One region of the Bradyrhizobium sp. LjRoot220 genome, then DNA from elsewhere that is predicted to be linked to it. Evidence: predicted binding sites of a transcription regulator. Region 1 holds the regulator's gene; each other region holds the start of a gene.
The links. The regulator LexA, encoded in region 1, represses DNA repair genes until DNA is damaged. The targets are predictions, from matches to a motif close to TGTTCNNNNTGTGTTCNG.

Region 1 (2,204 bases):
ATCTGTCACTCGCCGCCGGCATGAATTATCCGGAGCTCGCCGTGCACCGCCGCCCGAGGGTGGCGGTGCTGGCCACCGGCGACGAACTGGTGATGCCCGGTTCCGATCCCGGCCCCGGCCAGATCGTCTATTCCAACGGCTACGCGCTGCGCGCGCTGGCGCGGGCCGAGGGCGCCGAGACCATCGATTTCGGCATTGCCGCCGACACGATCGATGCGACCACCGACGGCATCCGCCGTGCCCGCGCATCGGGCGCCGACATCCTGATCACGATGGGCGGCGCCTCCGTCGGCGACCACGACCTCGTCAAGCGCTCGCTGGAGGCCGAGGGCGTCGCGATGGCGTTCTGGCGGATCGCGATGCGCCCGGGCAAGCCGATGATGCACGGACGGCTCGGCGCGATGCGGGTGATCGGCCTGCCCGGCAATCCGGTCTCGTCCTATGTCTGCGGCTTCCTGTTTCTGGTGCCACTGATTCGGGCGCTGTCGGGCCGAAATACCGTCCATCACGTCCGGGAGAGTGCGCTGCTCGGCCGCGATCTTCCCGCCAACGACCAGCGCGAAGACTATCTGCGCGCACGGCTCGAGCGGCGCCAGGATGGCGCGTTGATCGCGGTGCCGGTGAGCCACCAGGATTCCTCGCTGCTGGGAAATCTCGCTGCGGCACGGGCGCTTTTGATCCGTCCGCCGTTTGCGCCGGCGGTGCCGAAGGGGATGCCATGCGAGTTCCTGCGCTTGCCGGAATGATGCACCGCGCAACGGCGCCGTCTGGCGAAGTCGGCGCGCGTTCACCTGAAATTAAGTGGTTGCGGAACATGTATCGAACATATAGTGTCCGTTCATGATTTGTTTCGAGGACTAGTGTCTTTAATTGGGAGTTTTGGACTCCGAATTTAGGGACGCCTCTCGCGACTGAAGACCACGAAGTTGAAGACCACGAAGTTGAAGATCACGAATTACGACGCGCCAACCGGGGGATTGCTCGAGATGCTTACGCGCAAACAGTATGAACTTCTGCGTTTCATCAACGAACGGCTCAAGGAAGCCGGCGTGCCGCCCTCCTTCGACGAGATGAAGGATGCGCTCGACCTCAGGTCCAAGTCCGGCATCCACCGCCTGATCACCGCTCTGGAAGAGCGCGGCTTCATCCGCCGCCTGCCCAACCGCGCGCGCGCCATCGAAGTCATCAAGCTGCCCGAGCTTGCCGGCAGTAACGGCAACGGCCGCCGCGGCTTCACGCCCAGCGTCATCGAGGGCACGCTCGGCAAGGTTCGCGCCGCCAGCGCGCCCGCTGCCGATGATGGCGAGCGCCCGGTCGCCGTACCGGTGATGGGCCGGATCGCCGCCGGTACGCCGATCGAGGCGCTGCAGACCCGCAGCCACACCATCAGCGTACCACCTGACATGCTCGGCTCCGGCGAACATTACGCGCTCGAAGTACGCGGCGATTCCATGGTCGACGCCGGCATTCTCGACGGCGACATGGCGCTGATCCAGCGCAACGAAACCGCCGACACCGGCGATATCGTGGTGGCGCTGATCGACGAGGAGGAAGCAACCCTGAAACGCTTCCGCCGCCGCGGCGCCTCGATCGCGCTCGAGCCCGCCAACACCTCCTATGAAGTCCGCATCCTGCCGCCGAACCGGGTCCGGATTCAGGGCAAGCTGATCGGGCTGTACCGGAAGTACTGAGCGCGGCCCGCTTTCGCGGCCGTCAGTGGCGTCATTCCTCATCCCCAAGTCGTCATGCCCGGCCTTGAGCCGGGCATCAACGTCTTTGGTTCATCTCGAGGAAAGGCGTGGATGGCCGGCCATAGGCGAGCGGAAGCGACGCCGTCCTTCAGACGGCTATGCCCGGCCATGACGAAGGGGGTGCGGCGCGCAGGCGCTCGTCCCACAATTGCCCAGAACACGGCAAAAACTGGCGTGACGTTGGTTGGTATGACGCGTTTTCTTCAGCTTCGCTGGAAACGCCCTAGCCCCGGGGGGAAACGAGACGTGGTCAGCAACATGATCACCAAAATCACCTGGCAACGCGCGGGACTGGTGACCGAGCCGGGCCGCTACATGCTCCGGTTCGGCTGGCTGACGGTGACCGCCGACGACCTCGCAATCTGGCAGCAATATCCGGAGGCCGCCTTCACGCTGGTCGAATTGCCCGACATTGCCGACGACGGCCGGGAGCAATTCCATCTCGGCGCCTTC
Region 2 (2,204 bases), on a different contig from region 1:
CGCATTTGCATGCTCATCTTCGGCTTCGGCGGGTGTATGGCGTCCATCAAGTTCTTGCCCACAGCGGCCAGGTACGCCTCGACGATCCGGTTGATGATGTTGCCGCCGCTGACCTGCTCGAGTTCGTCAAACGACAGTTCGCAGATTTCGTTGTTGAGTTCGCTCATGTCTGTCTCCTGTTTGTGGGGCAGGACCACTCCCGCCAGCCTCGATGACAGGGATAGGCCGGCCCGCGATGCGCGGCTGTGATGGCCGTCACTCTGGCAATTGGGCAATTGGGCCAGCCCCTGGAGGCCAGCACGGTTGGCATCTGGCCTACGCGTGGCCGCGTTCCACCGAAGGTGCTGGCGAAGAAAGCGGTTGGCGTTATTCGCGGATCGGAGCTGGTCCGCTGCGGTGCTCGCGCTTGTGCGCCCCCATGCGCATGCTCGGGGTCTCCGCAATCATACGGGCGCAAATCGCTGGCCACGTTTCACCGCCATACATAGTGTGCGAGGACCGCCAAGCGAGCCGGATGAAAGGTGGGTCAAATGAAAGCCGTGACGCCAAAGATCAGAGAGCATAGGTGCGCCGCCTGCAATGGAACGGGCTTTCCCGTGGTGAAGCAGCCCGTACTGGCAACTCACAGAATTTATCCTGAGAAGTGTGAGGCCTGTGCCGGCAAGGGCAGAATTACGGACGATAGCTGAGGCGGCGCCGGGCACGCGTTTCAATGTGCAGCGTTTCAGTAATGGATGCCCTTATGTTGGCTGCTGCATCTGCCGCCGCCACCTTACCAGTGGAGCGCGTGATCTCCGGCAACCCGGATGATTCTGGCGACCTGTTGAGCCTTGGAAGCCAAGCCGCGAAGTAGGCATAGCGCCGTTGCAGCTTGCGGGAATGTTTCCCTCTGGCAAATCGGGAAGGTGTTCAATCCATTCCCCGATCGCGCGGGCCTAATGGGTTTATAATGATTTGAATCACGCCGCTCGTGCCGGGCCTTTGAGAACACCGGGTAAACACGGTGAGATCATTCGTTAACGCGAACTACGACACTTCGAAATTCAGCATAAGACACCGGGGGTTAAAGGCGGACGGCAACGCCTCGAAAAAAGAACATATTGCGAACATAGAACAAAGGTGGTACAAGCTCTCACCGTCAATCGAATCCCTGAGATCCTCGCCGTCCGTTTGTCCCGCTAGCGAATCCCCGCCATAAGGAGCACGACCAATGTCCGCCACTGCCCTGCGTATCGTCGAAGGATCCTCCATGGATAAGACCAAGGCCCTGTCCGCCGCGCTCTCGCAGATCGAGCGCCAGTTCGGCAAGGGTTCGGTGATGAAGCTGGGCAAGAACGACCGCTCGATGGATATCGAGACGATATCGTCAGGCTCGCTTGGACTGGACATCGCGCTCGGCGTCGGCGGCCTGCCGCGCGGGCGAGTGGTCGAAATCTACGGGCCGGAATCCTCGGGCAAAACCACGCTGGCGCTGCACACAGTGGCGGAAGGCCAGAAGAAGGGCGGCATCTGCGCCTTCATCGACGCCGAACACGCGCTCGACCCGGTCTATGCCCGCAAGCTCGGCGTCAACATCGACGAACTCCTGATCTCGCAGCCCGACACCGGCGAGCAGGCGCTGGAAATCTGCGACACGCTGGTGCGTTCCGGCGCGGTCGACGTGCTGGTCGTCGATTCCGTCGCCGCCTTGGTGCCGAAGGCCGAGCTCGAAGGCGAAATGGGCGATGCGCTGCCCGGCCTGCAGGCGCGGCTGATGAGCCAGGCGCTGCGCAAGCTCACCGCCTCGATCAACAAATCCAACACTATGGTGATCTTCATCAACCAGATCCGCATGAAGATCGGTGTGATGTATGGTTCGCCGGAAACCACCACCGGCGGTAATGCGCTGAAATTCTACGCCTCCGTTCGCCTCGACATCCGCCGCATCGGTGCGATCAAGGAGCGCGACGAAGTCGTCGGCAACGCCACCCGCGTCAAGGTGGTGAAGAACAAGCTGGCGCCGCCGTTCAAGCAGGTCGAATTCGACATCATGTATGGCGAGGGCGTTTCCAAGATGGGTGAAATCCTCGACCTCGGCGTCAAGGCCGGCATCGTCGAGAAATCCGGCGCCTGGTTCTCTTATGACAGCCAGCGGCTGGGCCAAGGCCGCGAGAACTCGAAAGCGTTCCTCAAGGCCAACCCCGACATGACCGCGAAGATCGAGA
Region 3 (2,204 bases), 120 kb from region 1:
TTTGAAATGAAAAAGTTTTTGCTTGGTACGGTTGCACTCGTAGCGTTCGCGGCTCCCGCCGCAGCCGCTGATCTCGCCGCGCGTCCTTACACCAAGGCGCCCCCGATGATCGCTGCAGTCTACGACTGGAGCGGTTTCTACATCGGTATCAACGGCGGCTGGGGTTCGAGCCACAAGTGCTGGGACGTCGTTCCGGTGGCGGGCCCTCTTCTTGCTGAAGGATGTCATGATGCGACCGGCGGCACGGTCGGTGGTCAGATCGGCTATCGCTGGCAGGCGGCTGCATGGGTGTTCGGCGTTGAAGCGCAGGGCAACTGGGCGGACTTTAACGGTTCGCGCGTAAGCCAGCAGTTCATCCTGGTTCCGGGCGATGCGGTTGATCATACCAACGTCCGAAGCTTTGGCCTGTTCACGGGTCAGATCGGTTACGCTTGGAATAACGCCCTGCTCTACGTGAAGGGTGGCGCTGCAGTCACCGAAGATCGGTATGACCATCGCTTCACGGGCACCAACGTGATTTTCGACTCGGCTAAGGAAACCCGCTGGGGCGGCGTCGTCGGCGTCGGCCTCGAGTACGGCTTCGCCCCGAACTGGTCGGCCGCCGTCGAATACGATCACATGTTCATGGGCGACCGCAACGTGGGCTTCGCGACGCCCGCCGGCGTGCTCTCCACGGTCGACCGCATCAGCCAGGACGTCGATCTCGTCACCGTCCGCGTCAACTATCGCTGGGGTGGCCCGGTCGTTGCCAAGTACTGAGTTCGGTACTTAGCTTCGCTGAAATCGGAATAACGAAAGGCCGGCCTCGCGCCGGCCTTTTTGTTTGCGTGCACGCTTCATCCTACAGCGGTTCCGCTGCCATCTGCTGCCATTGCAACTTCCTTGGCAGTTCCTTGACAAGCCCTTGCAAAACAAACCGTTGATGGCTTGCAGCGAGCACTGGAAATCCCGGCCCGTTCTTCCTACGTTCCAGCTTTCTGCCATCGGCGCCCGCTCCGGTCTTGTCCCGGCGATGCGCGCCCAACGTGGCGCGCCTTCACGCGCCTGGAAATGCCGATATGGATGAAGTGCTGAGGGCGAAGCGCCAAACTAACGCCGGCTCGGGAACGCGCGCGATAACAATCCGCGGCGCGCGCGAGCACAATCTGAAAAACATCGACGTCGAGATTCCCCGCGACAAGCTGGCGGTGTTCACCGGCCTGTCCGGCTCGGGAAAATCCTCGCTCGCCTTCGACACCATCTATGCCGAGGGCCAGCGCCGCTACGTCGAGTCGCTGTCCGCCTACGCGCGCCAATTCCTCGAGATGATGCAGAAGCCCGACGTCGACCAGATCGACGGCCTGTCGCCGGCGATCTCGATCGAGCAGAAGACGACGTCGAAAAACCCGCGCTCCACCGTCGGCACCGTCACCGAGATCTACGACTACATGCGCCTGTTGTGGGCGCGCGTCGGCGTGCCCTACTCGCCGGCAACCGGCCTGCCGATCGAAAGCCAGCTGGTGTCGCAGATGGTCGACCGTGTGCTGGCGCTGCCCGAGGGCACGCGGCTCTATCTGCTGGCGCCGGTCGCGCGCGGCCGCAAGGGCGAATACAAGAAAGAGCTCGCCGAATACCTCAAGAAGGGCTTTCAGCGCGTCAAGATCGACGGCAGCTTCTATGAGCTCGCGGATGCGCCCACACTCGACAAGAAATTCCCGCACGACATCGACGTCGTCGTCGACCGCATCGTGGTACGCCCCGACATCGGCCAGCGCCTCGCCGAAAGTTTTGAGACCGCCTTAAAACTCGCCGAGGGGCTGGCGGTGATCGAATACGCCGATGCGCCCGCGGGCGCCGCCGACGAGAAGAAATCCGACAAGAAAACCGCAAAAATCCACGACAAGAGCGGACCGGAACGAATTCTGTTCTCGGAAAAATTCGCCTGCCCGGTGTCCGGCTTCACCATTCCGGAGATCGAGCCCCGGCTGTTCTCGTTCAACAACCCCTATGGCGCCTGCCCGGCCTGCGGCGGCCTCGGCGTCGAGCAGCATATCGACGAGGACCTCGTCATCCCCGACAAGGAGTTGACCCTGCGCAAGGGCGCGATCGCGCCGTGGGCCAAATCGTCCTCGCCCTATTACATCCAGACGCTGACCGCGCTCGGCAAATTCTACAAGTTCACGCTCGACACCAAGTGGAAGGACCTGCCGAAGAAGACGCAGGCC
Region 4 (2,204 bases), on a different contig from region 1:
CCCCCCTTGCGAGGGAGGGTTAGGGAGAGGGGTGCCGCTTGTTCGATTGCCTGACGCATCGCGAAGACAGGACGGGCATCCTCATCCATCGTTCCGTTGAGACATTGTCGCCGGATATCGTCGGCCGGAGCCCGCGGCTTACCCCTCTCCCCAACCCTCCCCCGCAAGGGGGGAGGGAGCCTGGCGAGCGTGCCCACCTCACTTCGCATTCCACCGAAATAGTTTGTCATCCGCCCGCCACCTTCAGGCGCAGCGCCGTGCTGGCGCGGTGATGGGCGTGCGTGATCGCGATCGCCAGCGCGTCGGCGGCGTCGGCGGATCTTGGTTCGGCCTTCGGCAGCAGAATCTTGAGCATCACCGCGATCTGGTTCTTGTCGGCATGTCCGGCACCGACCACGGTCTTCTTGACCTGGTTCGGCGCATATTCGGCGACGGATATGCCGAACATTGCCGGTGCCAGCATGGCGACGCCGCGCGCCTGGCCGAGTTTCAGCGTCGCGACGCCGTCCTTGTTGACAAAGGTCTGTTCGACCGCGGCCTCCACGGGGCGGAAATCGCCGAGCACGGCGGCGAGCCCTTCATGGATCGCCAAGAGCCGGCTCGCCAGCGGCAGGTCGTCCGGCGGCTCCACCGAACCGCAGCCGACGAAGACCAGCCGGTTACCCTCGGTCTCGATCACGCCCCAGCCGGTGCGGCGCAGGCCGGGGTCGATGCCGATGATCCGGACGGGTTGGCGAATCGGGGGAGATGTCATGGCGTAGTGATAACGCCAGAGCGGAGTGAACGAAACATAAAGAGAACGGTCATCCCCTGCCCTGGTGACAAAACCCGATTGTCATCCCCGCGACGGCGGGGATCCAGTACGCCGGGAAACCTGTGATGAATCGCAACAGGCCGGAGTACTGGATCGCCCGGTCAAGCCGGGCGACGACAGCAGTGGGTGGAGCAGCGTAGCGAAGCCCAGTTCACCCGCCCATCTTCGCCATCAGCGCGTCGGACACCTCGAAATTGGCGTAGACGTTCTGCACGTCGTCGTGCTCGTTCAAATGGTCGATCAGCTTCAACAGCTTCTCGCCGGTCTCGTCATCCACCGGAACCGTGTTCTGCGGCTTCCAGGTCAGCGCCGCCTTGCGGGCTTCGCCGAATTTCGCTTCCAGCGCCTTGGCGACCTCGCGAAAGGTTTCCTGCGAGGCGTAGATTTCGTGGCCGTTCTCGCTCGAAATCACGTCATCGGCGCCGGCTTCGATCGCGGCTTCCAGCATCGCGTCGTCGGAGGCGACCTTGGCGTCATATTCGATGATGCCGGTGTGATCGAACATGAAGGCGACCGATCCGGTTTCGCCGAGGTTGCCGCCGGATTTCGTGAAGTAGGAGCGGATGTCGGAGGCCGCGCGGTTACGGTTGTCGGTCAACGCCTCGACGATCACGGCGACGCCGCCGGGGCCATAGCCTTCGTAGCGAATCTCCTCGTAATTCTCGCCGTCGCCGCCGGTCGCCTTCTTCACGGCGCGCTCGATCGAATCCTTCGACATGTTTTCCTGGCGGGCGGAAATGATCGCCGCGCGCAGCCGCGCGTTCATCGCCGGATCGGGCTGGCCCATCTTGGCCGCGACCGTGATTTCGCGCGCCAGCTTGCCGAACAGTTTCGACTTCTGGGCATCCTGCCGCCCCTTGCGGTGCATGATGTTCTTGAATTGGGAATGGCCGGCCATGCGGGGTCTCTTGGATTCGTTCGGGAGCGGATTTTGGATGAAAACGCGGCCTTATAGGCCGGTGGCGGGCCAAAATCAAAGATTCACGGCCGTTTTGGTACTTAAGTAGTGCCCGTATGCCGGAATATGAGGCAGTTGTTAACCATGACTTCATGCCCGGATGAGAGGATGAGCCACCCAAATTCAACTTATAAGAGACACCATGGCCTTCGGTTTGTTTCGAAAGCGAGTGCCGGAAGCGACCGCGCCTGCAGCCGAGCACAAGAATCCGGTAGCGGTAGCCGCGGCGGATGTCGCCGGCGCGGAAGGCGATTCGGCCAAGGAAATCCTCGAGCTGCTCGAACTCGAGCTCGGCGGCATGATCCGCCAGCTCGAGCGCGCGGCCAATTCGGTCGCCGGCGGCGCCGAGGCGACCGCAGCGACGCTGACCACTATCCGCCAGCGCACCGACGCCCTGACCGGCCGCACCACCGCCGCCCAGACCACCGCGAC

Region 2: recA (recombinase RecA) is a predicted target of LexA. The motif match lies at 1,092-1,109, and genes of this name have one in related genera.
Region 3: uvrA (excinuclease ABC subunit UvrA) is a predicted target of LexA. The motif match lies at 955-972, and genes of this name have one in related genera.
Region 4: ruvC (crossover junction endodeoxyribonuclease RuvC) is a predicted target of LexA. The motif match lies at 785-802, and genes of this name have one in related genera.

The regions. Positions count from the first base shown of each region.
Region 1 is NZ_CAXUPS020000004.1:184,506-186,709, forward strand. Features, by position in the region: gene ACSQ84_RS19230 (molybdopterin molybdotransferase MoeA) at 1-746, shown strand, start outside; gene lexA (transcriptional repressor LexA) at 987-1,691, shown strand; gene ACSQ84_RS19240 (hypothetical protein) at 2,010-2,204, shown strand, end outside.
Region 2 is NZ_CAXUPS020000002.1:293,612-295,815, forward strand. Features, by position in the region: gene ACSQ84_RS09740 (bacteriocin) at 1-167, opposite strand, end outside; gene recA (recombinase RecA) at 1,211-2,204, shown strand, end outside.
Region 3 is NZ_CAXUPS020000004.1:66,102-68,305, forward strand. Features, by position in the region: gene ACSQ84_RS18665 (outer membrane protein) at 7-759, shown strand; gene uvrA (excinuclease ABC subunit UvrA) at 1,059-2,204, shown strand, end outside.
Region 4 is NZ_CAXUPS020000007.1:36,510-38,713, reverse strand. Features, by position in the region: gene ruvC (crossover junction endodeoxyribonuclease RuvC) at 227-754, opposite strand; gene ACSQ84_RS25810 (YebC/PmpR family DNA-binding transcriptional regulator) at 966-1,712, opposite strand; gene ACSQ84_RS25805 (methyl-accepting chemotaxis protein) at 1,915-2,204, shown strand, end outside.